Regions from separate parts of the Shewanella sp. MR-4 genome, predicted to be linked through region 1. Evidence: riboswitches for the same ligand, from Rfam matches in the RefSeq annotation. Region 1 holds a riboswitch; each other region holds the start of a gene.
The links. Region 1 has a riboswitch for cyclic di-GMP ahead of gbpA (N-acetylglucosamine-binding protein GbpA). Riboswitches for the same ligand answer to the same signal wherever they lie in the genome.
Positions count from the first base shown of each region.

Region 2: another riboswitch for cyclic di-GMP. It lies ahead of SHEWMR4_RS14720 (glycosyl hydrolase family 18 protein); the one in region 1 lies ahead of gbpA (N-acetylglucosamine-binding protein GbpA).
Region 3: another riboswitch for cyclic di-GMP. It lies ahead of SHEWMR4_RS17640 (hypothetical protein); the one in region 1 lies ahead of gbpA (N-acetylglucosamine-binding protein GbpA).

Region 1 covers NC_008321.1:3,620,323-3,622,591, reverse strand. Annotated here, with positions in the region: gene SHEWMR4_RS15890 (TMEM165/GDT1 family protein) at 5-562, opposite strand; cyclic di-GMP riboswitch class I at 965-1,060, shown strand; gene gbpA (N-acetylglucosamine-binding protein GbpA) at 1,186-2,269, shown strand, end outside.
Region 2 covers NC_008321.1:3,356,382-3,358,650, reverse strand. Annotated here, with positions in the region: gene SHEWMR4_RS14725 (ROK family protein) at 35-826, shown strand; cyclic di-GMP riboswitch class I at 1,274-1,361, shown strand; gene SHEWMR4_RS14720 (glycosyl hydrolase family 18 protein) at 1,469-2,269, shown strand, end outside.
Region 3 covers NC_008321.1:4,028,362-4,030,630, forward strand. Annotated here, with positions in the region: gene SHEWMR4_RS17635 (thioredoxin family protein) at 1-163, shown strand, start outside; gene SHEWMR4_RS17640 (hypothetical protein) at 309-881, opposite strand; cyclic di-GMP riboswitch class I at 967-1,056, opposite strand; gene SHEWMR4_RS17645 (ATP-binding cassette domain-containing protein) at 1,225-2,269, opposite strand, start outside.

The sequences.
Region 1 (2,269 bases):
TCAATCAGTTAACCATTAAGGTTGCTACGCCGAGCAGGGCAAACAAAATTGCGCAGCCCCTGTGGATCCACTTCATTGGTAATTTTTCGGCACTAAAATGTCCCGCAATAACCACTGGGACGTTCGCTAGCAACATACCCAAAGTAGTACCTGCAACCACCATGGCTAAGGCATCGTATTTAGCGGCTAAAACGACAGTTGCGATTTGGGTTTTGTCGCCCATTTCGGCGATAAAGAACAGAATAAAGGTCGCAACAAAGGGTCCCATCTTATAGAAACGGCTCTCTTCGGCGTCCACTTTATCGGGGATCAGTACCCAGAGTGCAATCGCAAAGAAGGAGGCGGCAACCAAGTAGCGTGCTACATCTGGGCTCACCCAGTTAATCGCCCATTGGCCAAGCCAGGCGGCGGCAAAATGGTTAAACAGGGTTGAGAGTAAAATCCCCAAGATAATCGCAGTTTTATTTTTAAATCTTGCAGCGAGTAATAGGGCAAGCAGTTGGGTCTTATCGCCAATCTCGGCGATGGCAACCGTAAAGGTTGAGGCGAGTAACGCTTCCAAGTGTGATCCTTTTAGGGGTGGTTTTTGACATAAGCACAATAGACCGTCCACCCCTAGGTGCGGTTACTGTGCTCAGGTCTTGCAGGACAAATCGATGATTTGCTGTGAACACCATGGCATGCGGCCAAGTATGTTGATGTTCACCCTGAATATCGATGGCTCGAAATCCAGTTAGCTACTCCCCCGAAGCGAGGTGGGCATTATACCCAAGTGAAACAGGGTTTCAAGATTAAACTCATCGAGTCAGAGGGCAAATAATCTGACAGGCGCCAATAAAATACCGCTTATCGTTTTGTAACGCTTTGAATTGTAATAACTTAAATTTTGACAACGCTGTCTTTTGTTGTTAGATTAGCCGGGTCTCAACGTTTAAGTTACATACTGTTAACTTCAATGGAGATCCACCGTATTTGGCAAACTAATTGAAAAATTAGGACGCAAAGCCTCCGGTCTAAGGTTGTAAAGGGATGTTGAAACTAAGATAGCGGGGTTGCCTCAGAATTGAGCTGATGCTTTCAATTCTTTGAAAAATAAACGGCTTTGCTTAATGCTGTTTTGCCTAAATACCACTTTTATACCTATGCCAATCTCGTCGAGAAAGGCGCCCTACGGAGTACAATAAAGTGGCACATCTAACTGCTTTTACATCAATCACAAATGCTAACCACAAACACCCACAACTGGCTCGTTTAAGCCTAATTGCCTTGGCCCTAAGCGCTACGAGTGCGCTAGTTAGCCAAACGGCGTCGGCCCACGGTTATGTGGTTTCACCAGAATCACGCTCATACGCCTGTAAAACTGGCAGCAATTTAAACTGCGGCGCCGTTCAATGGGAACCGCAAAGTGTTGAAGGTCCATCAGGTTTTCCTGAGTCAGGCCCTGCCGACGGCAAAATTGCCAGCGCAGCCAACGCAGCGTTTTCTCCCTTGGATGAACAGAGCCCAAGTCGTTGGTCTAAGCATGACATTAAGTCGGGTTGGAATGACTTTAGCTGGCAGTTCACCGCTAACCATGTGACCCGCAATTGGCGTTACTATTTAACTCGTCAAGGCTGGGATCAAAACCAAGCCTTGAGCCGTGCAAGCTTTGACTTAGCTCCCTTCTGTGTGGTCGACGGAGGTATGGTTCAGCCGCCTAAGTTAGTGACACATAACTGTTATGTGCCTGAAGACAGAAGCGGTTATCACGTGATTTTGGCCGTGTGGGAAGTCGGTGATACCACCAACAGTTTCTATAATGCTATCGATGTGAACTTTAGCTCTGGTGTTGTGGTGCCGGGCGAGTGGACCGATATTGGCGATATCAATCCGTCACTTGATCTTAAGGCGGGTGATAAGGTGATGACGCGGGTGTTTGATGCTAATGGCGAGCAAACTGCCAAGCAGACTCAGATAACCATTGCCGACACTACTCAAGGTGCCAAGCAAAATTGGCCATTCCTGTTAGCCAGTGCCATTAATGCCCAGCAGCCACAACTTAAGGCGGGGCAGAAGAATCCCTCTGGGGTGATCTCGCCCGTTTACGGTAAAAATGAGATTTATGCCGCGCCTAATTCGGGCCTAGAGCGAGTGGAAGTGAGCTTTGATATTGCGCCTGCGCCGGGCAATCAGCTCGATGTCACGTCACTGGCCGATGATTACACTATTGTCGATGGTGCCGCAAAGGTCAGCTTCGATGTCAGCACTAATGCGGATATGCAGGTCTCGG
Region 2 (2,269 bases), 260 kb from region 1:
TCAGAGGGGAGCACATGTATCAGTGGAGTTGGCGATGCAAACATTAACAATAGACGTGGGCGGTAGCAAAGCCCTGTTCGAACTTCAACTCAAGGGGCATACAGAACAATATAAAATCCCCACGGGTGAAGGCTTTAAAATTGAAGATTTAAATGATCAAATCGCGGCGCTTGAACGGGATTATGATTTACAGAATTACCATTTAGCGATTGCTGTACCTGGACTCGTACAACAGAATCGTTTGGTCTCCTGTAAGTCTTTGCCCGGTCTCAATGGGCTAAGCTTTGAAACCTTGAAAACCCAAGGGGAACTTAAGTTTATCTGCAATGATATCGACGCTGGTATGCAGGCAACCTGTGACGAAAAATATGCCTGTGAGTTGTTAGTCATGTGTGGCACTGGGATTGGCATGTCGATCGCGTTGAGCGGCAAGGCTTTTACTGGCGCGACTGGGGTTGCGGGGGAGCTAGGACATTGCCGAGTGATGACAGAATCGGGGGAATTTAGTCTCGAACAACTCGCCAGTGGCGATTCTATCCGCAGCCGCAAGATTTCTACCGCCGATGATTTATATCTCGCCGGCACTTATCTGGGGATGGGGCTAGCGTGGGCGGTCAATCTGTTTAATCCAAATCGGATTTGGTTAGCGGGCGGCATGATGAACAGCGCGCCTTACTACAAGGGTTGTCTCGATAGTTTAAGACGCATGGCCCTAAGTGCACCGTTAGCCGAAATGAAGATTAATCGTGTCGATGATATGGAAACCTTGGTTTGCCGAGGTTTGTCGGTGATCTTGGCAAGGGATTACTCGAAGAGCGCTGCTTAGCGGCATTCGGCTAAGTTAGAATAAGCCGAGGTTGAGGCGTCATAAGTTCGACCACAATTCAACCTCAGCTATTATGTGGTCACAAAATAAAGATAAAAATCATGCGGTCATTGGGTAAGAGTGCTTCTGTATTGAAGCGCACCGATTCAATGGCCGTATTTTTATTCGCACTCCTTATACCGCACCCTATTCCGTGTCGATATTAATACTTTCGACTTATTTTTCTGTGCGCTATCCAGCTAACGCCAACAGCCGATGATGAGAGGCGGTTTTCATATAATTTTATTTAAACACAATGATTTAATATCATTTTATAATGAATTTATGTGCCTATTTTTACGAATGATACGGCGATAGCAATCGGTATAACAGCCTAGCTGTTAATATTTGGTTGCAATTTGGTTGGGTTGCGACATATGCTAAATAACGTAATGACAACGTTGTCATTATTGTGAAAGGCAAACCAATTGAAAGATTGGGACGCAAAGCCTCCGGTCTAAGGGTCGTTTGTACCTATGATAGCGGGGATACCGCAGGTTGTTCTTCATGTTGCCGTTGTACGCACATGGTTTTAAGAGTGTTGTATCCTGTCTATGCTTTGTTTGCCTTATTGATGCATAACTTACTCAATAGGGAATTTTCATGTTTAAGACTCAAATCTCCACCACTGCGATGCTGGTGGCTTCGGTGCTGGCATCCGTCGCCAGTTTTCAAGCATTTGCCGCGCTCCCAGGAAAACCTACCTTAGGTTGGGGAGAAACCAAGTTTGCTATTATCGAGGTGAATCAAGCCGCCTCAGCCTATAACCAGTTAGTGACGGTTAAGGATGCTGCCGACGTGTCGGTAAATTGGAACCTGAATAATGGCGATATTGGCAACAAAGCCCAAGTGTTGCTCGATGGCAATCTGGTTTGGGAAGGACCCGCCAGCGCCAATGGGGTCGCTAATTTTAAGGTGAACAAGGGCGGCCGTTATCAAATGCAAGTGCAATTGTGTAACAGTGACGGTTGTACGGCGAGTGATGCTAAACAAATCCTCGTGGCAGATACTGATGGTAGTCACTTAGCGCCACTGAATGCGCCTTTGAAAGAAAACAATCGTCCCTATGCGAATAAATCCGGCAAAGTAGTCGGGGGTTATTTTGTGGAGTGGGGAGTTTATGGCCGTAAGTTCCCCGTCGATATGGTGCCAGCACAAAACTTAACCCACATTTTATATGGCTTTACTCCTATATGTGGCGGCAATGGCATCAACGACAGCCTAAAAGAAATCGAAGGCAGCTTTGAGGCATTGCAACGTGCCTGTGCTGGCCGTGCCGATTTTAAAGTTGCAATTCATGACCCTTGGGCTGCGATTCAAAAGCCGCAGGCGGGTGTGAGTGATTATTCCGACCCTTACAAAGGCAACTTCGGCCAATTGATGGCGTTAAAACAAGCCTATCCC
Region 3 (2,269 bases), 410 kb from region 1:
GATTGCCGCCAGCTACCATGTCTTTAGCCTACCAGTGGTCGAAACCGTGTTTTATGGCAAAACCTTTGGGCGCTTCTCGAAGGTGTTTTCATTGAATGATATCCGTCACGCCATCGCGCGGCCTTACTCATTAGTATCGCAAGAACAAACTGAGGAAGAATGAGTGATCTAGGATCGAATACCGTCCTAACAATCGAACAAAGCAACAAGAGCTGGTATTGATGATAAGGAGTCCCTAACAACGAGACTCCGAATTCGATTGTGGTTAATGAGCCACTACAATAGAAGATAAACTGACTCTAGCTTGCCTATTCAGTGACTGGTAAATCAAACCACTCAGCACCTATTTCGTCAGATGGGCTGAAACTAACTTGCAATAATGGACTTTCAAGACCTTCGAATTTTGCCGAATTCTCAACATAGACATACTCAACAGCATTCTCAACTTTTTTACCGCTAGGAGTAACTTTACCTACAGTAGAACAATCCTGATCGCCTAAGGTTTCTCCACTCAATGAGCCGTCAATTCCATTAAGATAGAAACCAGTGATTTTTGCAGGTGCATTTTTACGAGCCTCAACTGAAGCATTCGCTCCGAGCATTGTTGTTTGACTGCTCATAGTCACATACAAGCCTTCGCCATCAGCATTCTCATTAGCATGTGCTTTCTTACATCTCCATGTCACAGTGCCAGTTGTAATAAATTGAAAATGCAAAAATTTTGCATTGTCCTGTAATTGACTATTATTCCAATCAAATAGCGATTGAATATCCCCTTTGCCCACAAACCCAACACCATTTTCATCATAGGTAACAGAGGCATTAACTGAGCCAGCAAATACTAAAGTAGCTAACGCTACGAGTGTTGATTTAAATTTCATATATTCTCCGAAAGGTAAAAAACAAATATCCATATCCCGTTAGCGCATGCATTGGGTTTGCATATCGCCAAGGTTTTTCACCTGATTCGGCAACTCAGCCATCTTAATAACAGCCTGTACAATAAGATCCGAAGCTTTGCGACCCCGTTTCACAACGGGTGTGCCTGTTCGTCAGTTGACGTAGGAAAATAAGCCAAGCTTAAAATCCTACTATAAGATGATAGATAAAAATGAAGGCGTCAAACTTTAGTATTAAATTTATTCGACGTTAAGCGGTTGAATAACTAACGCTTATGGCAACCAGCCGCTGTTAATCATCCGCATCTAACAGGGATTAAGCCCCCTAATCAGGACTGCGACTCACCTCCACCGAATAACCTTCATCCTGCTTGATAAAATCGACAAAGTTTTTGATGGCAGGCAAGGCATCTTCCCTATGGTGGGAGACATACAACAATTGGCTTAGATGATGCTCGGCAATCATATCCAAAGCCCGCATCACTAAGGTGCGATTGATAAAGTCGAGCCCTTGATAAGGCTCATCCAAAATCAATAATAACGGCTGTTTAATCAAGGCTCTGCCTATGAGCAATAGCCGCTGTTGACCGTAATCCAGTTTTTTAAAGCCCGTGCTAGCAAACTCACTCATGTGCAAAATCGCCAACCATTCCTTGGCCAGATCCAATTGGGGTTTAGTGGGCTTGTGATACAGGCCGATGGAATCGTAAAAACCCGACAATAAGACATCGAGCGCCGAGCAACTGACGCGATACTGTAAATGCAATGCCGACGATACTATGCCAATCCGTTGCTTAATCTGCCAAATACTCTCGCCGCTACCACGGGGTCGGCCAAAGAGGGTAATGTCATTGCTGTAACACTGGGGATGGTCGCCCAAAATCAGTCCGAGCAGAGTACTCTTGCCACAACCATTGGGCCCTCGCACTTGCCAATGCTGGCCCGCGCTAATCCGCCAATTCACCCCTTTAAAAATCAAGCCGCTCACATATTCGACCTTGCCGTTTTTAATGTCGACTATCGGGTCGAACGCCTCGGCATTGTGGCGTTGACGCGCCATCAATGCCAAGAGTTCGGCGCTGCGGCTGGCCGAAAGCGCATTAAGCTGCGCCATCACAGGATGTGTATGCCACTGCTCAATCGACATGGGCGCGCTCAGTTGATGCACATGCTGACCCGATTTGAGCATATCGCTATTAAACAGCGCCACATGGCTAATACAGGGCGGTAATTCTTCTTGGCGTGAGGTAATGATTAGCAGCTGCGTATGTTCGGCAACCTCCACCAGCAACTGCGACAGGCTGAGTTGATGCTCGATATCCAGCCCTGCATAAGGGTCATCTAAAATCAGCAAGTTGGGCTCAGTTGCC